2 regions of the Saccharopolyspora mangrovi genome follow, and region 2 is predicted to be linked to the other one. Evidence: riboswitches for the same ligand, from Rfam matches in the RefSeq annotation. Region 2 holds a riboswitch; the other holds the start of a gene.
What was found. Region 2 has a riboswitch for glycine ahead of gcvH (glycine cleavage system protein GcvH). Riboswitches for the same ligand answer to the same signal wherever they lie in the genome.
Positions count from the first base shown of each region.

Region 1: it holds a riboswitch for glycine, as region 2 does, so the genes downstream of both, gcvP (aminomethyl-transferring glycine dehydrogenase) here and gcvH (glycine cleavage system protein GcvH) in region 2, are expected to answer to the same signal.

Region 1 covers NZ_JAWLNX010000029.1:34,617-46,601, reverse strand. The annotation lists gene R4I43_RS29310 (phosphopantetheine-binding protein) at 1-138, shown strand, start outside; gene R4I43_RS29305 (beta-N-acetylhexosaminidase) at 316-1,893, opposite strand; gene R4I43_RS29300 (NAD(P)H-binding protein) at 1,997-2,293, opposite strand; gene R4I43_RS29295 (TetR/AcrR family transcriptional regulator) at 2,315-2,815, shown strand; gene R4I43_RS29290 (propionyl-CoA synthetase) at 2,830-4,710, opposite strand; gene R4I43_RS29285 (hypothetical protein) at 5,032-5,256, shown strand; gene R4I43_RS29280 (CDP-alcohol phosphatidyltransferase family protein) at 5,407-6,102, shown strand; gene gcvH (glycine cleavage system protein GcvH) at 6,205-6,588, shown strand; gene garA (glycogen accumulation regulator GarA) at 6,707-7,174, shown strand; gene R4I43_RS29265 (bifunctional nuclease family protein) at 7,570-8,046, shown strand; gene R4I43_RS29260 (MerR family transcriptional regulator) at 8,313-8,885, shown strand; glycine riboswitch at 8,969-9,070, shown strand; gene gcvP (aminomethyl-transferring glycine dehydrogenase) at 9,235-11,985, shown strand, end outside.
Region 2 covers NZ_JAWLNX010000007.1:156,580-168,564, forward strand. The annotation lists gene ald (alanine dehydrogenase) at 1-206, opposite strand, end outside; gene R4I43_RS12470 (PucR family transcriptional regulator) at 374-1,927, opposite strand; glycine riboswitch at 2,037-2,133, shown strand; glycine riboswitch at 2,134-2,229, shown strand; gene gcvH (glycine cleavage system protein GcvH) at 2,282-2,653, shown strand; gene R4I43_RS12480 (L-serine ammonia-lyase) at 2,685-4,040, shown strand; gene R4I43_RS12485 (MarR family winged helix-turn-helix transcriptional regulator) at 4,208-4,681, shown strand; gene R4I43_RS12490 (organic hydroperoxide resistance protein) at 4,678-5,094, shown strand; gene R4I43_RS12495 (DUF202 domain-containing protein) at 5,091-5,417, opposite strand; gene R4I43_RS12500 (YidH family protein) at 5,420-5,812, opposite strand; gene R4I43_RS12505 (AMP-binding protein) at 5,926-7,260, opposite strand; gene R4I43_RS12510 (MerR family transcriptional regulator) at 7,417-8,133, opposite strand; gene R4I43_RS12515 (CaiB/BaiF CoA transferase family protein) at 8,278-9,411, shown strand; gene R4I43_RS12520 (acyl-CoA dehydrogenase family protein) at 9,524-10,666, shown strand; gene R4I43_RS12525 (alkaline phosphatase family protein) at 10,727-11,887, shown strand; gene R4I43_RS12530 (oxygenase MpaB family protein) at 11,894-11,985, shown strand, end outside.

The DNA.
Region 1 (11,985 bases), on a different contig from region 2:
TGGGGGCTCGACTCGGTGCGCATCATGACCCTCGTCGAGCAGTGGCGGAAGCAGGGCGTGCAGATCACCTTCGCCGATCTCGCCGAACGCCCCACCCTCGCCGACTGGTGGAAGGTCCTCGAACCCAAGATCCCCTGACACCCAACGCGCAGAGCCCCACGCCGCACGAGATTCGAGTCCTCGCGCTCGGGCGTGCACGGCCCGGTTGGTCGGTGGGTGGGGATTCGAATTTCGCGCGAAATTCGACCCCGAACTTCGGCGGTCAAACTTCGCGCGAAATTCGAATCGTCGCCGCCTGGCGCGGTGGGACGCTGGTCACTGGGCCCAGGGGATCTGCGGGCTTCGGTAGAAGTCCTGGCCTGCTGCCTGCCAGCGGGGGCCTTGGGTGGCCAGGCGGGTCTTGAAGGACTCCCAGTTCAGCGCGCCCTTCGGCGACCAGCCGAGTTCGGCGATGGCCGGCAGGCGCGGGAACGCCATGAACTCGATGTGCTGCGAGGTCTCCAGCGTCTCGCTGAACATCGGCGCCTCCACGCCGAGCACCGATTCCTCCGGCACGCCCTGCAGGTAGCTGCCCGGGTCCCAGCCGTAGGCGTCGGCGACCTCGATGAACCCGGCCCACTGCAGGCCCAGCGGCGTGTTCTCGTCGTACTTCATGTCCAAGTAGGACTTGTTCGCCGGGGAGGCCAGGATCTTGTTGCCGCGGGCCACGGCGTCGGTCAGCAGCGGATCGCCGTTGGTGGTGCCCCAGAACTGCAGCGCCGCATCGCCCTCCGGGGCGGCCTTGCCGTACTCGTGCCAGCCGAGCGGCTTCTTGCCGTACTTCTCCACCAGCGGCAGCACCTTCGACATGAAGGTCACGTAGTCCTCGTCGGTGGTGGAGTGCGCCTCGTCGCCGCCGATGTGGACGTGCTCGCCGGGGGTCAGCGCCGCCACCTCGCGGATGACGTCCTCGACGAACCGGTAGGTGATGTCCTTGTTCACGCACAGCGAGCTGAAGCCCACGTCGATGCCGGTGTAGGGCGGCGGCGCCACCCCGTCGCAGTTGAGCTCCGCGTAGGAGGTCAGCGCGGCGTTGGTGTGGCCGGGCATGTCGATCTCGGGGATGACCGTCATGTGCCGGGACGCGGCGTAGTCGACGATCTCGGAGTAGTCCTGCTGGGTGTAGAACCCGCCCGGCGTGCCGCCGACCTCGGTCTGCCCGCCGACCTCGGTCAACCGCGGCCAGCTGTTGATCTGCAGCCGCCAGCCCTGGTCGTCGGTCAGGTGCAGGTGCAGCTTGTTGATCTTGTACTTGGCGACCTGGTCGATGTAGCGCTTGACCATGTCGACGGTGAAGAAGTGCCGCGCCGGGTCCAGCTGTGCGGAGCGGTGCGCGAACCGCGGCTTGTCGGTGATCTCGCCGCCGGGCATCGTCCACGGACCCGGCTGCGCGGTCGGGCTCTCGATGCTCGCGGGCAGCAGCTGGCGCAGCGTCTGCACGCCGTTGAACAAGCCGTCCGGGCTGGTCGCCTGCAGCTTCACCGCGTCGTCGGCGACCTGCAGCCGGTAGCCCTCCGGGCCCAGCGCCGGGTCGCCGTCCAGCGCCAGCGCGATGTCACCGGTGCCGGGCAGCGCGGGGTTGACCGGCACGGGGAAGCCGGTCGCGGGCCGCAGCACGCCCGCCAGGTACTCGCCGACACCGGCCGCCTCGCCGGGCGCCAGGACGGCGGTCTGCTCGGACAGCTCGAACTCGGCCGCCGGGTTCGGCCGCACCGATTCCGGCGCGGGCACGATGTCGTCCATCGCGGAGGCGGGTTCGGCGCTCGCCGGGGCCACGGCTCCGGCGGCCAGCAGTGCTCCGGCGACGACGGCCAGCCCGGCCCTCGCCGCCCTCGATCGGGGTCGTGCGCTCATCGTTGTGGCTCCATCCTCGGGGGAACGGTGCACACAAAGGTATAGACCAAAACGGAAGCCGGAAGCCTCCGAACGGACGTATCGGACCGCCGCGGCAGCAGGCTCACCCGGCGATGTAGGCGGCGTTGCGCAGCGACGTCCAGGCGATGCCGGAGTCGGCGAGCATCTCCTCCGTGGCGATGTGGATCCGCGACGGCGGGTACGGGTTGCCGGGGGTGGCGGCGTGCTGGCTCGTGTAGACCAACCGCTGGACGCCGGCTGCCGCGGCGGCCTCGATCGCGTTGCCGTGCAGCCCGGCGACGTCGGCGGTCGGGTCGTTGCCGGACACCAGCAGCACCTGCTCGGCGCCCTCGAACGATGCGCGCAACGCGGCCGGATCCTCGTAGGAGGCCTGCCGCACGCGCACTCCGCGCTCGGCGAGGTGACGAGCTCTGCCGGCGTCGCGGACGCTGACGCCGATCCGCTCGGCGGGCACTCGGGGGTGAGCAAGGCGACGATCTTCGACCGGTTCGGCGGACGGATCGGTCTCATTGACGCCGTCATCGAAGAGGTCGTCGCGGTCGAGCTGCGCGGCATCATCGACCGCACCCGCGCCATCGGCGACCCCTGGGAGCGGTTCGCGCACTACGTCACCGCGATCCGCGACCTGCAGTACCGCCAACCCGCCGCCAACGACGCGATGCTGCAGGTCTACCCCGATGCGCAGAGGCTGCTGGAGATCTGCCGGGTCGCAGGCGAGATCAACGAGGAGCTCATCGAGGTGAGCCGCGCTGCGGGCGCGCTGCGGGCCGAGTTCTGCGCGGACGACCTCCACGCGCTCCTGCACGACAACGCGCTCGCCCTCAAACACGGAACCCGCCCCCGCCGGGAGGACTACGACCGCCGCACCGCATTCCTCCTCGACGGGATCCGCAGGCGGTAGGGGCTCCGCCGGACCTAACCGTCCCCGCGCAACGACGGGCGCAGTTGGTCGAGGACCGACGGGTCCTCGATGGTCGAGGGCACCGCCGTGTCGCCGCGATCGGCGATCTCGCGCATCGACTTGCGCAGGATCTTGCCCGAGCGGGTCTTGGGCAGCCCGTCGACGACCGCGACGTCGCGGAACGCCGCCACCGGGCCGATCTGCTCGCGCACCGTTGCCACCAGCTCCTCGCGCAACGTCTCCGCGGAGATGTCCACACCGGACTTGAGCACCACGAACCCGCGCGGCACTTGGCCTTTGAGCTGGTCGTGCACGCCGATCACCGCGCACTCGGCCACCGCCGGGTGGGCGGCCAGCACCGCCTCCATCGACCCCGTCGACAACCGGTGCCCGGCCACGTTGATCACGTCGTCGGTGCGGCCCATCACGAACACGTACCCGTCGGAGTCGACGTAGCCGTTGTCGCCGGTGACGTAGTAGCCCTCGTAGCGCGACAGGTAGGACTCGCGGAACCGCTCGTCATCGCCCCACAGCGTCGGCAGCGTGCCGGGCGGCAGCGGCAGCTTCAGGCAGATCGCCCCATCGTTGCCCGGCGGCAGCGGGTTGCCGGCCTGGTCCAGCACCGCGATCTCGTAACCCGGCACCGGCACCGTCGGTGAACCCGCCTTGACCGGCATCGGCTCCAGCCCGCGCAGGTTGCTGCAGATCGGCCAACCCGTCTCGGTCTGCCACCAGTGGTCGATCACCGGCACGCCCAGCTGCTCCGCGGCCCAGTGGTAGGTCTCCGGATCCAGCCGCTCGCCGGCCAGGAACAGCGTCTGCAGGCACGAGGTGTCGTGCTCGGCCAGCAGCCGACCGTCCGGGTCGACGCGCTTGATCGCCCGCAGCGCCGTCGGCGCGGTGAACAGCGCCTTCACCCGGTGCTGGGCGATGACCCGCCAGAACGCCCCCGCGTCCGGCGTGCCCACCGGCTTGCCTTCGTAGACCACCGTCGTCGCCCCGGTCAGCAGCGGCGCGTAGACGATGTAGGAGTGGCCGACCACCCAGCCCACGTCCGAGGCGGTCCAGAAGACCTCGCCGGGGGAGATGTCGTAGATGTTGGCCATCGACCAGCGCAGCGCCACGGCGTGCCCGCCGTTGTCGCGCACCACGCCCTTGGGCTTGCCGGTGGTGCCCGAGGTGTAGAGCACGTAGAGCGGGTCGGTAGCCTTGACCGGCACGCACTCGGCGGGCTCGACGCCCGCCAGCGCGTCCTGCCAGTCGACGTCGCGCGGACCCAGTTCGGCGCGCGCCTGCTCGCGCTGGAGCACGATCACCGCGTCCGGCTGGTGCTCGGTCTGCCGCAGCGCCTCGTCGACGATCGGCTTGTACTCCACGACCCGGTTGGGCTCGAGCCCGCACGAGGCCGCCACGATCACCTTCGGCCGGGCGTCGTCGAGGCGCGCCGCCAGCTCCTTGGGCGCGAAGCCGCCGAAGACCACCGAGTGCACCGCGCCGATCCGCGCGCACGCCAGCATCGCGATCGCCGCCTCGGGGATCATCGGCAGGTAGAGCACCACCCGATCACCCCGGGTCACGCCCCGCGCCCGCAGCGCCCCGGCGAAGCGCGCGACCGCCTCCAGCAGCTCCCGGTAGGTCCAGGTCCGCACCACGCCGGTCATCGCCGAGTCCCAGATCAGCGCGGCCTGGTCGCCCCGGCCGTCGCGCACGTGCCGGTCCAGGGCGTTGAAGCAGGTGTTGAGCTCGCCGTCCGGGAACCAGCGGTACATCGGCGCCTCGGAGTCATCCAGCGCTCGTGACGGCTCGCGGTCCCAGTCGATCGCCCGCGCCGCGTCGAGCCAGAAGCCCTCGCGGTCGGTCAGGCTCCGCCGGTAGCTCTCCGCGTAAGCACCCATCGTCCGACTACCTCCCGCGTCCGCTGGAACACCGCCTGTGTAGTACCGCAGATCAGATCATGGCGCCAGGGCCCCGCGCCTCCGTTCGGCCGAAACGCGTTCGTCACGAGCGAAACTTCGGGGTTCGGACGAACGGGCGAACGGAATTCGGTCGCGCTCCCACCTCGTGCGCTTCGGCGACGCCGTTCGCCCGCTGGGCGCTGCGGGTGGGTTTCCAGCGCGACAGCGCGACTTCCAGACCCCACAATCGGCGGCGAGCCGATGGCCGGGCTAACACCGAGGTGTCCCGCGCCGACAAATGAATCGGAGGTGCTACGAACTATGGGCACGATGGAACCGGCAGAGCCTCCCAGGGCAACAGCGACCGTCGACGATCCGAACGACTTGCCGACCGCGCCGTGCAGCGTGGTCTGGAGCGGCGGCCACTCCTACGTCCGCGAGGGGACCGCGGGCGCCCGCTGGGCGGGCGTCGACGATCGCGGCAGAGCCCGGTTCCTCACCGATGCCGAGTTGCGCCGCCGGGGCTGGAGCCGCACCCGCGGCTGACCACCGCCGGACCTCACCGCATCGCAGGAGGTCCCGCCTCCGGCTGGCCGCCAGGTGGGTTGCGCTGGCGATATGAGACCCTGATCGGGTAAGGATGCACAGGTGTGCACCCGTTGCGGGGCAGTGCGCACAACCATTCAGGGGAGGCTCGTGGTGCAGGACGCCGAGCGCACCACGGAAAACACCACGAGCGGGCCGAAGGGCGAGGCCGGTCAGGGACACCGAGGGCCGGGCGACCCGGGCCTGGACCGGATCCGCGAAGTCGCCCGCGGGGTCTGGGCCGACCCCTGGTGGACGCTGCCGAACCTGCTCAGCGTCATCCGCCTGGCCGGCGTTCCGGTCTTCCTCTGGCTGCTGCTCGGCCCGCAGGCCGACCTGCTCGCGCTGCTGGTCCTGGTGATCAGCGGTGCCACCGACTGGCTCGACGGCAAGCTCGCCCGCTGGCTCAACCAGTACAGCCGCATCGGCGAGCTGCTCGACCCCGCCGCCGACCGGCTCTACATCGTCGCCACGCTGATCGCCTTCGTGCTGCGCGACGTCATCCCCTGGTGGGTCGCGGTCGCCCTGGTCGGCCGCGACGTCGTGCTCACCCTGTGCCTGCCGGTGCTGCGCTGGCACGGCTACGAGCCGCCCGAGGTGCACTACCTCGGCAAGGCTGCCACGTTCTGCCTGATGTACGCCTTCCCGCTGCTGCTGCTGGTGCAGGACGACTTCACCGGCGCCGACGTGGTCCGCCCGATCGCCTACGCCTTCACCGCCTGGGGCGGCGCGCTCTACCTGTGGGCCGGGATCCTCTACCTGGGGCAGGTCATCGCCGCCGTGCGCGGCGCCAGAGCGCGCACCTGATCTCCGCTGCGCGTCGTCTTGCGGCCCTCGCCGGGCGGTGAATACGCTCGCCGCGCCGATCACTCGGCACGTTGCACACAGCGGACGAAAGGCGGGACCACCGTGGCGGCCCCGGAGATCAAGTACACCGAAGAGCACGAATGGGTCCAGCTCGTCGGCGAGGGCACGGTGCGCATCGGCATCACCGACTACGCCCAGCAGCAGCTCGGCGACGTGGTGTTCGTGCAGCTCCCCGAGGTGGGGCAGCAGGTCGCCGCCGGGGACTCGATGGGCGAGGTGGAGTCGACCAAGAGCGTCTCCGACATCTACGCCCCGGTGACCGGTGAGGTCACCGCAGGCAACACCGCTCTCGAGGACCAGCCGGAGTTGGTCAACTCGGACGCCGCGGGGGACGGCTGGATGGTGGAGATCCGGCTCGCCGACCCGGACCAACTGGCGGGTCTGCTCGACGCCGACGGTTACCAGAACCTGATCGACCAGGCATGATCGTCCCGCCTGGCCTCCGCTGTGCGACGATGTCAGGAGTCGCTCGTTACGAGGCTGTCCAGGCACGGTACGTTGGGCGCATACTTGGCACGATCTATCCGCGTAGAGGAGAGCTCAGGTGAGCCAAAACAGCGGCTTCGGCGACGTTCCGCCGGAGCAGTCACCGGAGACCACCTCGGTCTTCAGGCCCTTCCTCTCGGAGCCGGAAAGCACCGAGAGCGCGGCCCCGGAGCCTGCCGCCGCAGCCGGGGTCGATGCGCTGCCCGCGGGTTCGGCCCTGCTGGTGGTCAAGCGCGGCCCGAACGCGGGTTCGCGGTTCCTCCTGGACCGCGAGACCACCAGCGCCGGTCGGCACCCGGACAGCGACATCTTCCTGGATGATGTGACGGTCTCCCGGCGGCACGCCGAGTTCCGCCGCGAGGGCAACGACTTCGTGGTGGTCGACGTGGGCAGCCTCAACGGCACCTACGTGAACCGGGAACCGGTGGACACCTCGGTGCTGGCCAACGGCGACGAGGTGCAGATCGGGAAGTTCCGCCTGGTGTTCCTCACCGGGCCGATCGATGGGGGCCAGGGCGGCCGCTGAGGCCGTCGACCAGGGCTTTTTCAACCCGTCAGCGGGGCGGCGCCGCACGGCGTCGCCCCGCTGACGCATGAGGCAGCTGCGCCGCCCGCGCGCACGCGACCTCCCCGCGCCGGGAATTTCCCGGAGCCACAAGCGGTTTCCACCGCGCAGCAGGGCATTTTCCGGGCGAATCGACGGGGCCCTGCGCGGTGTATTGTGCTGGGCAGCGCTCAACGACGAGCTCAGCCAGCGGTCCGGGCGACGAGCCCCGACTACAACGACCGCGATGGCGGTGGTCCACCGGACCGCCGGTGGGAAGGGCGTGTCCGCCGTATCGCGGGTAGCGTCGGAGGCGTCGGTGCGGGACCCTCGACGGGGAAGTCACGCTTCGGCGCGCTGGAGGAGGCGATGTGACGATGAGCAGCGAGATGCGCGTCGTCGGCGTGCGAGTTGAACTACCAGCCAACCAGCCGATCCTGCTGTTGCGCGAGGCGGAGGGCGAGCGCTACCTGCCGATCTGGATCGGGTCGGTGGAGGCGACCGCCATCGCCCTGGAGCAGCAGGGCGTGCGGCCCCAGCGGCCGCTCACGCACGACCTGCTCAAGGACGTCATCGGCGCCCTCGGCCGCGACCTGGAACAGGTCCGGATCACCGATCTGCAGGAGGGCACCTTCTTCGCCGAGCTGGTGTTCGACGGCGATGTGCGGGTGTCCGCGCGACCGAGCGATTCGGTGGCGCTGGCGTTGCGCATCGGTGTGCCGATCCACGCCGACGAGTCGGTCCTCGACGAGGCCGGGCTGATCATTCCGGACGAGCAGGAGGACGAGGTGGAGAAGTTCCGCGAGTTCCTCGACTCCGTTTCGCCGGAGGACTTCCGCGGCGCGGACACGTGACGGACCGGCGGTAGTAGGCCGAACAGACCACACCGGCCCCCGAGTTGCAGGAGCGGCTCGGGGGCCGGATCTCGTGCTCGGGCAACGAGAGCTCGCGCCGCCCGCGCGTCGCGTTGACCCGCCTGCTGAGCGGGCCTACCTTCGGATGTACGCGAATTGCCCCGGTGTGATTCAGCCGGTGTACGGCTTCGCGGCCCTGGATCGCAAACGGTCCAGGCGCTGGTGATCGTCGTCGTCGGCTACGGGCCGGACGAGGGGAGGCAGGCGTGGTGGAGGAAGCAGCGAACTCGGACGCTGTGGAGCAGGGTGCGCTGTTCCCCGACGCCTCGGCCCCGGACGAACTGGTCGGTTACCGCGGGCCGGCGGCCTGCCAGATCGCGGGCATCACCTACCGGCAGCTGGACTACTGGGCGCGCACCAAGCTGGTCGGCCCGTCGATCCGCGGGGCTGCCGGTTCCGGCTCCCAGCGGCTGTACTCGTTCAAGGACATCCTGGTGCTCAAGGTGGTCAAGCGACTGCTCGACACCGGGGTTTCGCTGCACAACATCCGGGTCGCGGTGGAGCACCTGCGCAAGCGCGGCGTTCAGGACCTGGCGAAGCTGACGCTGTTCAGCGACGGCACCACGGTCTACGAGTGCACCTCCGCGGAGGAGGTGGTCGATCTGCTGCAGGGCGGCCAGGGAGTGTTCGGCATCGCGGTCAGCGGTGCGATGCGCGAGATCAGCGGGACCATCCACGAGTTCCCGGCCGAGCGCGCCGACGGCGGCGAGAACATCGAGTCGGCGATCAACGACGAGCTCGCGGCCCGCCGCCGCGACCGCCAGGCGGAGACCGGCTGAACGACAGGCATCGTCCATGTGTGCGGTAGCCGACATTGATGGTCTGATAAACCGCGTTGATCGGGTACTCTGAGCGGCATCGCCGACCCCGTGCGGGAGAGTCCGGTCCTGGTCTTGCCAGGGCAGGCGCCGAAGGAGCAACTCTCCCCGACAACCTCTCAGGCCACCTGGACCGCACGGGCGAGATACCTCTGGAAAGCGGGCACACCTGAAGGTGGGCCCCGCCGACGGTGCAAGCCCGGTCCGCCGGGTGAAGCTCTCAGGCGTTCGCTTGGCGAACAGTGACAGAGGGGGAGAGCAGCCACCGCTGCTTCGCCCTTTGTTCGCCGCGATGATTGAGGTTTTGGCGATGACCGACGCGACGCACGACCGCATCCCACTGGCCGCGCTGGAGCACGGAAGGCCCTTCGCTGACCGCCACGTCGGGCCGATGCCCGCCGAACTGGCCCGCATGCTCGACGTGATCGGCGTCGGCTCCCTGGAGGAGCTGGGGCAGAAGGCCGTCCCGGACAGCATCCGCGAGGGCGACCTGCAGCTGTCGCTGCCGGACCCGGCCACCGAGACCGAGGCGCTGGCGGAGCTGCGCGAGCTGGCCAGCCGCTGCACCCCGCACGCCGAGATGATCGGTCTGGGCTACTACGGCACGGTCACCCCGCCGGTGATCCTGCGCAACGTGCTGGAGAGCCCGGCCTGGTACACCGCCTACACGCCCTACCAGCCGGAGATCTCGCAGGGCCGGTTGGAGGCGCTGCTGAACTTCCAGACGATGGTCGCCGACCTGACCGGGGTGCCGGTCTCCAACGCCTCGATGCTCGACGAGGCCACCGCCGCGGCCGAGGGCATGACCCTGGTGCGCCGCGCGGGCAAGTCGAAGTCGCCGCGCTTCCTGGTCGACGCCGACACGCTGCCGCAGACCATCGCCGTCATCGAGACCCGCGCCGAGCCGCTGGGCATCGAGGTCGAGGTCGCCGACCTGTCGGCCGGTGAGCTTCCCGAGGGCGAGTTCTTCGGCGCCCTGCTGTCCTACCCGGGCGCCTCAGGTGCGGTGCGCGACCACGAGGCGCTGATCGCCGAGATCCACGAGCGCGGCGCCAAGGTCGTGGTGGCCGCCGACCTGCTGTCGCTGACGCTGCTGCGCGCGCCCGGTGAGATCGGTGCCGACGTCGTCGTGGGCAGCACCCAGCGCTTCGGCGTGCCGATGGGCTTCGGCGGCCCGCACGCCGGGTTCATGGCCGTGGGCAAGGGGCTCGAGCGGCAGCTGCCGGGCCGCCTGGTCGGCGTGAGCGTCGACGTCGACGGCAACCAGGCCTACCGGCTCGCGCTGCAGACCCGCGAGCAGCACATCCGCCGCGAGAAGGCCACCAGCAACATCTGCACCGCGCAGGTCCTGCTGGCCGTGGTCGCCTCGATGTACGCGGTCTACCACGGACCGGACGGGCTCAAGGCCATCGCGACCCGCGCGCACCGGATGGCCAGCGTGCTCGCCGAGCAGCTGCGCCGCGGCGGGGTCGAGGTCGTGCACGGCGAGTTCTTCGACACCGTGGTGGCCAAGGTCCCGGGCAAGGCCGACGAGGTGCTGGCCGCCGCCCGGCGGGGCGGCGTGAACCTGCGCCGGGTCGACGCCGACCACGTGGGCATCAGCTGCGACGAGACCACCACCCGCGCCCACCTGGCCCTGGTGTGGGAGGCTTTCGGCGTCGGTGCCGGTGACGTCGACGCGCTGGACGCCGAGACCGCCGACGCGCTGCCCGCCGCGCTGGCGCGCACCTCCGAGTACCTGACGCACCCGGTGTTCCGCACGCACCGCTCCGAGACCTCGCTGCTGCGCTACCTGCGGCAGCTGTCGGACAAGGACATCGCGCTGGACCGCAGCATGATCCCGCTGGGCTCCTGCACCATGAAGCTCAACGCGACCGCGGAGATGGAGCCGATCACCTGGCCCGAGTTCTCCTCGCTGCACCCCTTCGCGCCCGCCCAGGACGCCGAGGGACTGCTCAAGGTCGTCTCCGACCTGCAGGAATGGCTCGCCGAGGTCACCGGCTACGACGCGGTGAGCCTGCAGCCCAACGCGGGCAGCCAGGGCGAGTTCGCGGGTCTGCTGGCCATCCGCGCCTACCACCACAGCCGTGGTGAGGCCGAGCGCGAGGTGTGCCTGATCCCGGCCAGCGCGCACGGCACCAACGCCGCCAGCGCCGTGATGGCCGGGATGCGCGTGGTCGTGGTCCGCTGCGACGAGCAGGGCAACATCGAGATGGACCACCTGCGCGAGCTCGTCGGCACGCACGCGCAGGACCTGGCCGCGATCATGATCACCTACCCGTCGACCCACGGCGTCTACGAGGACACCGTGCGGGCGGTCTGCGGGCTGGTGCACGACGCGGGCGGGCAGGTCTACGTCGACGGCGCCAACCTCAACGCGCTGATCGGCCTGGCCCGGATGGGCAAGTTCGGCTCCGACGTCTCGCACCTGAACCTGCACAAGACGTTCTGCATCCCGCACGGCGGCGGTGGCCCGGGCGTCGGCCCGATCGGCGTGCGCGAGCACCTGGCGCCGTTCCTGCCCAACCACCCGCTGCAGCCCGCCGCCGGTCCGGCCACCGGTGTCGGCCCGATCAGCGCCGCTCCGTGGGGCAGCGCCTCGATCCTGCCGATCTCCTGGGCCTACGTGCGGATGATGGGTGCCGACGGCCTGCGCCGCGCGACCCTGACCGCGGTGGCCTCGGCCAACTACGTGGCGCGCCGGCTGGGCGAGTACTTCCCGGTGCTCTACACCGGTGCCGGCGGGTTCGTGGCCCACGAGTGCATCCTCGACCTGCGGCAGATCAGCAAGACCAGCGGCATCACCGTCGACGACGTCGCCAAGCGGCTCGCCGACTACGGCATCCACGCCCCGACCATGTCGTTCCCGGTCGCGGGCACGCTGATGGTCGAGCCGACCGAGAGCGAGAACCTCGCCGAGCTGGACCGCTTCTGCGAGGCGATGATCGCCATCCGCGCCGAGATCGACAAGGTCGTCGCAGGTCAGTGGCCTGCGGACGACAACCCGCTGGTCGGTGCTCCGCACACGGCGGCCAGCCTCGCCCAGGAGTGGAACCACGCC
Region 2 (11,985 bases):
TCGCCCTCGGCCCACACGTCGTCGGCGGTGGCCAGCACCTTCGCACCGGAAGCGAGGTAGTCCTCGTCGGGGATGGAGGAGCCGGTGCCAGCGCCCGCTTCGACGAACACGTCATGACCACGCGTGGTCAGCTCGTGCACACCGGCGGGGGTGATCGCGACCCGGTACTCGTTGTTCTTGATCTCGCGAGGCACTGCGATCTTCACCGTGGAGTCCTTTCGTCGTGTGGAAACAACGATCGGCCGGTGTGGCGCACAACGCATCATTTCCACAGCATGAGATTGGACCCGGCTGTTTGTGCCGCCAGCACAACGCCCGAGCGTGCGGCCGCCGGAGTGGCAGAAAGGTTCCCCTGCTCGCGGCCCGCCGGGCCTCAGCCGTGCTGCGCCCACCGTTCGGCCAGCAGCTGCACCAGCAGCGCCGAGCGGACGTCCGGGTCGTCGAGGTCGACGTCCACCAGCTGACCGATCCGCTTCATCCGGTACCGGAAGGTGTTGGGGTGCACCCGCAGCTCCCGCCCGGCCTGCCGGGGATCACCGGGATGCCGCAGCCACGCGTGCAGCGTTGCCAGGTGCTCGGTTCCCTGCGTGCGGTCGTGCTCGCGCAGCACCACGAGGGGACCCAACGCGGCAACGCCGGCGTCGGTGGCCGCGCCCGCCATCCGGCTGAGCACCAGCAGGTGCCACAGGTCCTCGTAGACCGCGACCCGCTGCCGCACCAGACCCGTGCGCAGCAGGCCGATCAGCTCCTCCGCCTGGGCGCGGGACCGCGGCACGTCGGTGACCGGCACAGACGTGCCCACCGCGATCAGCGGGCGAGGGGAGAGGTCGTGCGACAGCAGCGCTTGGCGCAGTTCGGGCCAACCGCCGCCGCGCTCCCGGTCGGGAACCAGGGCGTAGAGCACCGCGCCGATCTCGGTGACCAGCGGTCGCCGCCCGATGCCGCGGGTGATCCACTCCCACATCGCCAGCCGCTGCCCCTCCGCGGGCTCGTCGGAGGCCGGCATCTCGATCGCGATCACGCGATGCGCTTCGTTGGGCACCGCCAGCTCGTTGGCGGCCGCCCGCCACCCGTCACTGCCGTCGAGCAGCAATCGGACCTGCTCCGCCGACCGCCGCCGCTGCACGTCGGCGACCGCGCGCCAGCGCAACAGCTGCAGCGCCACCAGCGGCGCGGTGTCGGCGAAGGCCGTCGCGCGCTCTTCAGAGACGGGGCCGGGCACCACCGCCCACATCGAGCCGAGCAGCTCCCCGCCCATGCGGATCGGCATCACCAGGCGCGGCAGCGTCCCGTCCTGCTGCCCGGGCACGAAGATCGCCGAACTGCCCTTGGTCAGCTGCCGGAACGTGCCGCGGGCGCGGAACTTCGCCAGCACGTCGTCCGGCTGCTTGCGGCCCATGATCGTGGAGACCCGCGCCGGGTCGGTCAGGTCCTGCCGCGCCGAGTAGGCCAGCACCTGGGAATGGGCGTCCTCGATGGTCACCGGGGCGTCCACGACGTCGGCGACCGCGTCGGCGAGCCGGAACAGGTCCGCCACACCGACGCCGCTCTCCTCCGCCTGCCTGATCCCGCCCGCCAGAGCGGCGCGGATCAGCCACACCAGCTGCGCCCAGGCGGTCCCGGACCGCACCTCGACCAGCGCTATCCCCGCTTCGCGCACGGCCTCCACGACCGCGGCCTCCACGGCGACCGGTGGTTTGAGCAGCACCGCGGCCGCACCTTGCTCACCGCAGTCGCGCACCAGGCGCACCGCCTGCTCGCCGTCACCGATCCCCACGCCCAGCACCAGGTCGCCGCCGGTCGCGGTCGTGGGCTGATCAGGTTCGGCGATCACCACGTCGCCCGCGACGGTGTTGGACTCCGGGCTGATCACCGTGCGAAGCAGGGCCGGGCCGACCCGCTCGACCAGCGCCCGGATGTCGAGCATCGAAGGGTCCTCCTCGACCAAGACGCACCGGCGGAGATCACATGTGCATTGACAGTCCCGCTGGCCCGTTTATCGTTGCTGAGCACATCGACAATCGCATACCGGCCATCGACCCCGTGCGGGAGAGACCCTGCCCAGCAGCGCAGGGCGCCGAAGGAGCAACACTCCCCAGCAAACTCTCAGGCACCCATGACCGCTCGGGCGAGGCGACTCTGGAAAGCGCTCGTCGACGCCGACGGGCCACCCACGGTGCAAGCCGCTGCAGCGGCGAAGCTCTCAGGTTCCGCAACAGAGGGGGAGGCCCAGCCGAAACCGGGGATCGACGTCCCCTCGAAACAGCTTTGGAGCCTCCCGATGTCGCTGCCCACGAACCTGTCCTACACCGAAGAGCACGAGTGGATCGAGGACCGCGGCGAGGTCGCGCGCATCGGCATCACCGAGCACGCCGCCAGCGCCCTCGGCGACATCGTCTTCGTCCAGCTCCCCGAGGTCGGCGACAAGATCGAGGCCGGTCAGGCGTGCGGTGAGCTCGAGTCCACCAAGTCCGTCAGCGACCTGTTCGCGCCCGTCACCGGCGAGATCGTCACCATCAACGAGTCCGTCGTGGACGACCCGGCCGTGGTCAACTCCGACCCCTACGGCGAGGGTTGGCTGATCGAGGTGCGCGTCAGCGAGACGGGTGCGACCCTCACGGCTCAGCAGTACGCCGAATTGATCAACGAGTAGCCGCGAAGCCCGGAACGAGGCGAGACGATCAATGGCGATCGGTGTCTTCGACCTGTTCTCGGTGGGGATCGGCCCGTCCAGCTCGCACACCGTGGGACCGATGCGCGCAGCGCAGCGGTTCACCTCCAGACTGCGCGAGAACGGGACGATCTCCCAGGTCAGCAGGGTCAAAGCGGAGTTGTTCGGTTCCCTCGGCGCGACCGGCCACGGGCACGGGAGCCCGAGCGCGGTCGTGCTCGGGCTGGAAGGGCACCGACCGGAGTCCGTGGACCCGGTGGCCGGCGCGCGGCGGGTGGACGAGATCGAGCGGAGCGGCCTGCTGCGGCTCGGCGGCGACCAGGTGCTGCCCTTCACCAGTGCCCGGGATCTGGTGCTGCACAGGCGCAAATCCCTTCCGCAGCACCCCAACGGATTGCGCTTCACCGCCATCGGCAACGACGGCGGTGAACTGGATTCGGCGGTCTACTACTCGGTGGGCGGCGGTTTCGTCGTGGATGAGGACGCCGCGGGCGCGGATCGGGTCAAAGCCGATGACACAGCGGTTCCCATGCCCTTCCGCACGGGAGCCGACCTGCTGCTGCGCAGCGCTGAGTCCGGCCTGCCGATCAGCGGCGTGATGCTGGCCAACGAGCTGTCGTGGCGCGAGGAGCCCGCGGTGCGCGCGGGGCTGCTCGACATCTGGCGGGTGATGCGGGAATGCGTCGACAACGGATGCCGCAACACCGGTGAGCTGCCCGGCGGTCTGAAGGTCCGGCGCCGCGCGGCGGAGTTGGCCGCGGCCCTGACCGAACAGGACGATCCCCTGGAGTGGGTCACGTTGTTCGCCCTGGCGGTCAACGAGGAGAACGCCGCAGGTGGCCGCGTGGTGACCGCGCCGACCAACGGTGCGGCGGGGATCGTGCCTGCGGTGCTGCACTACTACGCCCGGTTCGTGCCCGGCGCGGACGACGACAGTGTGGTGCGGTTTTTGCTCACGGCCGGTGCGATCGGGGTGCTGTTCAAGGAGAACGCGTCCATCTCGGGCGCGGAGGTCGGCTGCCAGGGCGAAGTCGGCTCGGCCTGCTCGATGGCCGCTGCGGGCTTGGCCGAGGTGCTCGGCGGGACGCCCGAGCAGGTGGAGAACGCCGCCGAGATCGCGATGGAGCACAACCTGGGGCTCACCTGCGATCCGATCGGCGGTCTGGTGCAGATCCCGTGCATCGAGCGCAACGCGGTGGCCTCGGTCAAGGCGATCACGGCGGCCCGGATGGCGCTGCGCGGCGACGGCACCCACTTCGTGTCCCTGGACAAGGTCATGAAGACGATGCGGGAGACCGGGCGCGACATGAAGGTCAAGTACAAGGAGACCGCGCGCGGCGGCTTGGCCGTCAACGTCATCGAGTGCTGACAGCGGCCTGAGGTGAGCATGGGAACCTTCCTGTCATCACCGAGGGCCGCTTCGCCGCGCTGACCTGCGCGAAAGAAATCGCCGGTGAACCTTCGCGAGATCGACCGCGGAAACGATTGCACCCAATTTGATTGTGCACAACTCAGTTGTGGGCTACCGTCTACCGCGTGACGACGGAATCGGGTTCGACGCTGGATCGGCTGCTCTGCTTCGCGCTGCACAGCGCGTCGCGGGCGTTCACCAACCTCTACCGGCCGTTCCTCGACGAGATCGGCCTGACCTATCCGCAGTACCTGGTGATGCTGGTGCTGTGGGAGCGCGAGTCGCTGACGGTCAAGGAGCTCTGCGCTCGGCTGCGACTCGACTCGGGGACGTTGTCACCGCTGCTGAAGCGACTCCAGTCCCGCGACCTGATCGTCCGCACCCGCAGCGAGACCGACGAGCGGTCCGTGCGCGTCGCGGTCACCGACGAAGGGCGCGCGCTGTGGCAGCAGGCGCGCGACATCCCGCAGCGGATGGTCTCCGCCACCGGGATGGACCTGGGAGAGGTCGACGAACTGCGGTCCACATTGGAAGACCTGACGGCCACGTTGAACGATGCGGCGCGCCGGGTCACCGAGAATAGGGAGACACGATCATGACTGTCCTCTACACCGCGGAGGCCACCGCGACCGGCGCCGGCCGTGCCGGGCGCACCCGCACCTCGGACGGGCAGGTCGACCTCGAACTGGCCATCCCCAAGGAGATGGGCGGTCCCGGCGGCGCCACCAACCCCGAGCAGCTGTTCGCGGCCGGTTACTCCGCCTGCTTCCACAGCGCGCTGCAGGTCGTGGCCCGCAAGCAGAAGGTCGACATCGAAGGGTCCTCGGTGACCGCGGAGGTCGGCATCGGCCCGAACGGCGAGGGCGGTTACGGCCTCAAGGTCGGCCTGCTCGTCGAACTGCCCGGCGTGCCCGCCGAGCAGGCGCAGCAACTCGCCGAAGCCGCGGATTCGGTGTGCCCGTACTCCAACGCCGTCCGAGGCAACATCGACATCGACGTTCGCGTCGCCTAAGCGAACAGCACGTACACCGCGCCGGTCGCTCCGGCCAGCACAGCCAGCACCGCTGTCGCGGCGGGCAACGCCCCGCCCGGCAGCGGTGCTCGTGCGCGCAACCGCCGGTCGCTGCGGTGGTGGCGCCGCCACACCAGCAACGCCACGGTCCCGCTGACCGGCAGCGTGGCGAGCGCGCAGACGACCGCCGCGATCGCGCTGTGGTGCGAGATCAGCTTGAGCATCACCAGCAGGCTCGCGGTGAACGCCAGCACCGTGCGCAACCACGCGAGGGTGGTGCGCTCGATCTGCAGCCCCGGATCCCAGGGCTGGTTCCCGCTCATCCTCAGAACCCGGTAACGAACAGCAGCACGCACGCGACCACGCCGATCGCGGCGAGCCCGTAGCCGAGGGCGGGGGCCAAGCGGGGCGCGGGCAGCGGCCTGCCCCGGCGCAACGCGCGCTCGGTGGCGACCCACCTGGTGAAAGCCGTGGCGCTGCACACAACCCCGGCCAGCAGCAACGAGACCGCCAGCACCGTGCGGATCGCGTTGGGCTCGACGGCCACGGCGTTGAGGGCCTCGACGCCGACACCACCGGCCATCAACGCCAACGCGGTGCGGATCCACGCCAGGAACGTCCGCTCGTTGGCGAGCGTGAACCGGGGATCGGGCTCGTCGCCCTCCGCGTAGAGCCGCCGCGGCCAGCGAGCGGCCCCCTCTTCACCATTGGTCGCCATGACCTCACGTTATCTCGTCCGAACGGCGGAACCGCCGCCTGTGCAGGGCAGCAGCGCTGAGCCTCCGCGGCGCGGCCGAGATGACAGAAAGGTTCCCCTGCTCGCAACCGCCGTCACAACGCCAAGGGCATGTTCTCGCTGAACAGCTCCGGCTTGTGCCCGGTGATCGTCAGGTACCCATCCGGGTCCAGCTCCCCGACATCGCCGGTGCCCAGCCAGCCGTCCGCGTCGGTGACGGGCCGGATCATCCCGTCTGCCTCCAGGTATCCCGCGCACACGAGCGGGCCGCGCACCAGCACCTCACCGTCGGCTGCGATGCGCACCTCCATGCGGGGCATCGCGCGGCCGACCGTGCCGGTGCGGCGGGCGCCGGGGTGGTTCGTGGTGGCGCAACCGGTCGTCTCGACCAGCCCCCAGAGCTCGCAGACGTCCAGCCCGATGCCACTGAACAGCTCCAGCACCTCCGAGTCGATCGGGCCGGACCTGCTCGACGGCCACACAGTTCCGCCCAGCCCGAGGCGCGCACGCACCCGCTGGCCGTCGCGGGGCGTGGCGCGCCGCTCCGCCGGGATGTCGCGAAGCACGCCGGCCAGCTGCGACCACACCTCGGCAGAGGCGAAGAACAGCGCTGGCCGGGTTCTCGGCAGCTGCGCGAGCACCTCGTCGCGAGCTCCGCAGAAGTGCACGTGAGCGGCGCCGTGGATGGCCGCGTAGATGCCCACCACGCGCTCGGCTATGTGGCTCAGCGGCAGGTAGCTCAGCCGGGACGTGTTCGGTGCGGGCCTGGTGAGCTGGTGCAGGGCGGCGGCTGCGAAGCAGATGTTGCGGTGCGTCAGCACCACGCCCTTGAGGCGGTCGGAGTCCTCGCTGGGATAGATGATGGCCGCAGGCGTGCCAGGGGTGATCGGGGAACTCTCCCGCAGCAGCAGGCCAGGGTCCTCGCGCAACCGCTGCGCACCCCGTCTTCGCAGGTCGCCCCACGTGCGGAAGCGGTGATCGGCGCTGACCATCACCGCTTCGTCGAGCACCACCACGTGCTCGATCGTGGTGTTGTTGCGCAGCGCTTTCGCCCAGCGGCGCAGCTGGTCGCTGCTCTCCAGCACCACGACCCGGGCGCGGCTGTGGGCGGCGATGGCGTGGACCTGGTCCTGGCTCAGCCCCGGGTGCAGCGTGCTGGGAACCGCGCCCAGGTGCGCTGCGGCGACGTCGACCAGCCAGTGCTCGGCGCGGTTGGACATCATCAGCAGGATGGTCTGGCCGCGCTGCAGGCCGAGCGCGTTGAGCGCTGCGGCCAGCAGCTCGACCTCCTCGCCGGCCTGCCTCCAGGTGAAGGTCCGATCGTCGTCGGTCAGCGCGGGCTGGTCCGGGCAGTGCGTGGTGTTGTGGGAGAACAGTCGCGGGATCGTCGTTTCCAGTGCTGCCTCGGCCCAGTCGTCCTCGGTGCTCATCGCATCCGAACTCCCCTCGCCCCGAACAACGGTTTCGAATGTCGCGCGTTGAGGCGATGAAACCTGATCAGGGGCGCCCTAAACCAGCGCCGAAAGCCGGAATCACATCCCGGCGAACCGGATCACGAGGCGGAACTCCGGAGGAATCAGGCGAAATCAGACGTGGTCGCGGATGACGTCGTTGACCGCGTGCTGAAAACCGTTGACCAGCACCTGGATGGTCAGCGGCCGGAGCTGGTCGGTCGCCGCGCGCACCCGTTCCCGCTCGTCCTCCGGGCGTCCGTGCTCCATGTAAGGGCGCAGCACGTTGGCCGCGAACAGCTCGCGCAGCTCGGTCGCGATCTGCGCGGTGTGCTGTTCGACGATGCCCTTGGCCTGCACCAGCATCTCCAGCGGCAAGCCCAGGTCGAGGATCTGCAAGCCGACGCCGAGCATCGCCGGGCTGGGCAGCCGCAACTTGTCGGGATCGTCGATGCGCTGCAGGACCCCCAGCTCCACCAGGTGCTCGACCAGCTCGTCGTCGAGGTGGCGACCTGCGCGCCGATCCAGTTCGTGCCGGTCGAGCTCCTCGGCGTGCTCATCGGTCCACGGGGCGATCAGGGCGCGTTGCAGGGCGAGTTCGTCGGGCGACGAGCCCTCCGGGATGCGCTGCAGGTGCCGTTCGATCGCCGACAAGGTGAACCCGAGCGTCTGCAGCTCGCGGATCAGATCCAGTCGCGCGAGGTGCTCGGCGCCGTAGAGTCCCAGACGGCCGCGCAGGCGTGGAGCCGGCAGCAGGCCGCGCGATGAGTAGAACCGGACCGTTCGCACGGTCACTCCGGCACGGGCGGCCAGTTCGTCGATGGTGAGCTCTTCGTCCGCAGTTCGGAGCATGCCGGTCACGCTACTCCTTGACCGCTGTTACACCAACGATGTAACACTGATTGCGTCGTGATTCCTGTGTCGCCCGACACAGCGTCGTCCGTGGAATCCGGGTCGTCGGAGGGTCTGGTTCCGCGTCGTGGAGAGGATTCTGTCGTGACGGCAACTGGCGGCCCGCTGGCCGGGGTGAAAGTCGTCGAACTCGCCGGGATCGGCCCGGCGCCGTTCTGCGCGATGCTGCTGACCGACCTCGGCGCGGACGTGGTCCGGGTCGACCGGCCCGGCGTCACCGGCGGCGCCGACGACCTGCTCAACCGGGGCAAGCGGTCGGTGCAGGTCGACCTCAAGCACGAGCACGGCCCGCGAGCCGTGCTCGCCCTCGCAGCCGAGGCCGACGTGCTGCTGGAAGGACTGCGCCCCGGCGTCACCGAACGCCTCGGCGTCGGACCCGAGCAGTGCTGGGAGCTCAACCCCGCGCTGGTCTACGGGCGGATGACCGGGTGGGGGCAGGACGGACCGCTCGCGCACACCTCCGGCCACGACGTCGGCTACGTCTCGCTGACCGGAATGCTGCACCTCATCGGCCGCAAGGGCGGCCCGCCGCAGGTTCCGGCGAACCTGCTCGGCGACTTCGGCGGCGGCGCGATGTACCTGGCCGTCGGCGTGCTCGCCGCACTGCTGGAAGCCCGGGCCAGTGGACGCGGGCAAGTCGTCGACGCCGCCATCGTCGACGGAACCGCGCACCTGGGCTCGATGTTGTGGGGCTTCTTCGGCTCAGGCGGGTGGAGCACCGAACGCGGCACCAACCTGCTCGACACCGGGGCGCCCTACTACGACGTCTACGAGACCGCCGACGGCGAACACATCTCGGTGGGCGCGCTGGAACCCAAGTTCTACGCCGAACTGCTCGACAGGCTCGAACTGACCGGAAAGGTCCCAGACCGCGACGACGCGTCGAACTGGCCCGAACTGCGGAAGACCTTCGCCGAGAAGTTCAAGCAGCGCACCCGCCAGGAGTGGACCGAGATCTTCGACGGCTCCGACGCCTGCTTCGCGCCCGTGCTGTCGATGGCCGAAGCCGAAGAGCACCCGCACCTGGCCGCTCGCGGCACCCTCGTGCGCCGCGACGGGACCCTGCAGCCCGCCCCCGCACCCCGGTTCAGCCGCACCCCCAACCCGCCGCCCGGCGCGGTCGCCACCCCCGGTGCCCACACCGAAGAGGTGCTGCGCGACTGGGCACTTCCCCAAGACCTGCTCGACTCCGGGGCGATGCACTCCGCGCCGGAATGACTCGGCCCGGCCGACCGACAGTTCCGTTCCCCTGAAGCGGCCCCGCGGGCCCGGTAATGACAGGAAGGTTCCCTTCCACGCGCCGCCCGCCGAACCGGAAGGATGCGTGAAGATGCGCAGGGAGTTGTTCGAGCCCGAACACGAGGCGTTCCGCGAAACGGTTCGGACCTTCGTCACCAAGGAACTCGTCCCGCACCTGCAGGAGTGGGAGGACGCCGGCCAGGTCAGCCGGGAAGCCTGGCGCGCTGCCGGTGCGCAGGGCCTGCTCGGCTTCGCCGTCGACGACGAGTTCGGCGGGGGAGGTGTTGACGACTTCCGGTTCAACGTGGTCTTCGACGAAGAACTCGTCAACGCGGGCGTCTCCGGTTTCGGATCGCCCCTGCACAACGACATCGTCGCGCCCTACTTGATGAAGCTCGCCAACGACGAGCAGAAGCAGCGCTGGCTGCCCGCGTTCTGCTCGGGTGAGCTCATCTCGGCCATCGCGATGACCGAGCCCGGTGCGGGCAGCGATCTGCAGGGCATCCGCACCACCGCGATCCGCGACGGCGACGAGTACGTGCTCAACGGGCAGAAGACCTTCATCAGCAACGGCATCATGTCCGACCTGGTGATCGTCGTGGCGCGCACAGATCCCGACGCCGGGCACCAGGGCATCAGCCTGCTCGTGGTCGAGCGCGGCATGCCCGGCTTCGAACGCGGCCGCAACCTCGACAAGATCGGGCAGAAGGCGCAGGACACCGCGGAGCTGTTCTTCAACGACGTGCGCGTGCCCGCCCGCAACCTCCTCGGCGAGGAGGGGCAGGGCTTCGTCTACCTGATGCAGAACCTGCCGCAGGAACGGCTGTCGATCGGGGTCGCCGCGATCGCGTCGGCCACCAAGATCCTGGGGATCACCCAGGAGTACTGCCGCGAGCGCACCGCCTTCGGTCGTCCCATCGGCAAGTTCCAGAACACCCGCTTCGAACTCGCCGAGATGGCCACCGAAGTCCAGATCGGGCAGGTCTTCGCCGACCGTTGCGTGCAGGACCACGTTCGCGGTGAACTGAGCATCGAGCACGCCGCGATGGCCAAGTGGTGGCTCAGCGAGCTCAACAAGCGCGTGGTCGACCGCTGCCTGCAGCTGCACGGCGGCTTCGGCTACATGACCGAGTACCCGGTGGCCAAGGCCTACCTGGATTCCCGCGTTCAGACCATCTACGGCGGCACGACCGAAATCATGAAGGAGATCATCGGCCGTTCGATGGGATTCTGAGGGTGCCGGCGGTGACCGGTGCCCGCCGGTCACCGCTTCCCGCCGCGAAGGAGCCGTGCCGTGGACTGGATCGTCGCCCCTGATCCCGAGGGCCGTGCGCTGCGCGATGTGCTGCCGTCGATGCTCTCGGCGATGGGCGTCGCGGGCTTCACCGACACCATCGGCATCCCGCCGTGCCGCAACGCCCTGGTGCTGCTGATCGACGGGCTCGGCCACCAGCTGTTGCGCGAGCACGCCGCCGACGCGCCGTTCCTGGCGAGCTTGCAGAACTCACCGCCGCTGACCGCGGGATTCCCCACCACCACGGTCACCAGCATCACGTCCCTGGCGACCGGTCGCTGCGCTGGTGAGCACGGCCTCGTCGGATACACCTTCGCCGAACCGGGCGGTGGTCTGCTGCACCCGCTGAGCTGGACCTTGCGCAGCGCGCCGGGTGGCGCCGACGACGAACGGGCCAGCCTGATGGAGCAGTGGCCCCCGGAACAGGTGCAGCCCAACACCACCGTGCTGGAACGCGCCGAGGCCGTGGGGGTCGACGTCCGCACCGCGGTGCCCTCTCACTTCGAGGGCACCGGCCTGACCAGGGCGTCGATGCGCGGCGGGCAGTTCCGCGGTGTTCGGGAGCTGGGCGATCTCGCCGCGGAGCTCCTCGACGCGGCCGACAGTCCCGGCCCCACCCTCTGCTACGGCTACCACGGCGGTGTTGACCTGCTGGGGCACATCCACGGGCCGGGGTCGATCCCGTGGCGCATGCAGCTGCGCCAGATCGACGGATTCGTGCAGATGGTCGCCGAACGACTACCACCGGGCGCGGTGCTGGGAGTCGTGGCCGACCACGGCATGGTCGATCTCGACCCGGCCGAGGCGATCGACGCCGACGGCGACCCGGCGCTGCAGGACGGGGTGCGGCTGCTCGGCGGCGAGGTGCGCGTCCGCCACGTCTACGCCCTGCCTGGTGCGAGGGATGACGTGCTGGCCGCGTGGCGGGCCACCATCGGCGACCGCGGCGCGGTGATCAGCGGGGAGCAGGCCATCGACGAGGGCTACTTCGGCCCGGTGTCGACGGCCGTGCGCCCGCGCATCGGCGACGTGCTGGCGATCATGCGCACCGCCGGGGTGATCCGCTCGATCGCCGAGCCGGGGGAGTCGTCGTTGCGGGGGCACCACGGTTCGCTGACGGCCGCCGAACAACTGGTGCCGGTGCTGGTCGCGGGAGGCTGAGCGCCGATGGCCCATGTCGGTTTGTTCGGGCCCGCCACGGTGACCTGGCAGCTGCACGGTGATCCGACGATGTGGATCGCGGGCATCCGCAGCCTCTT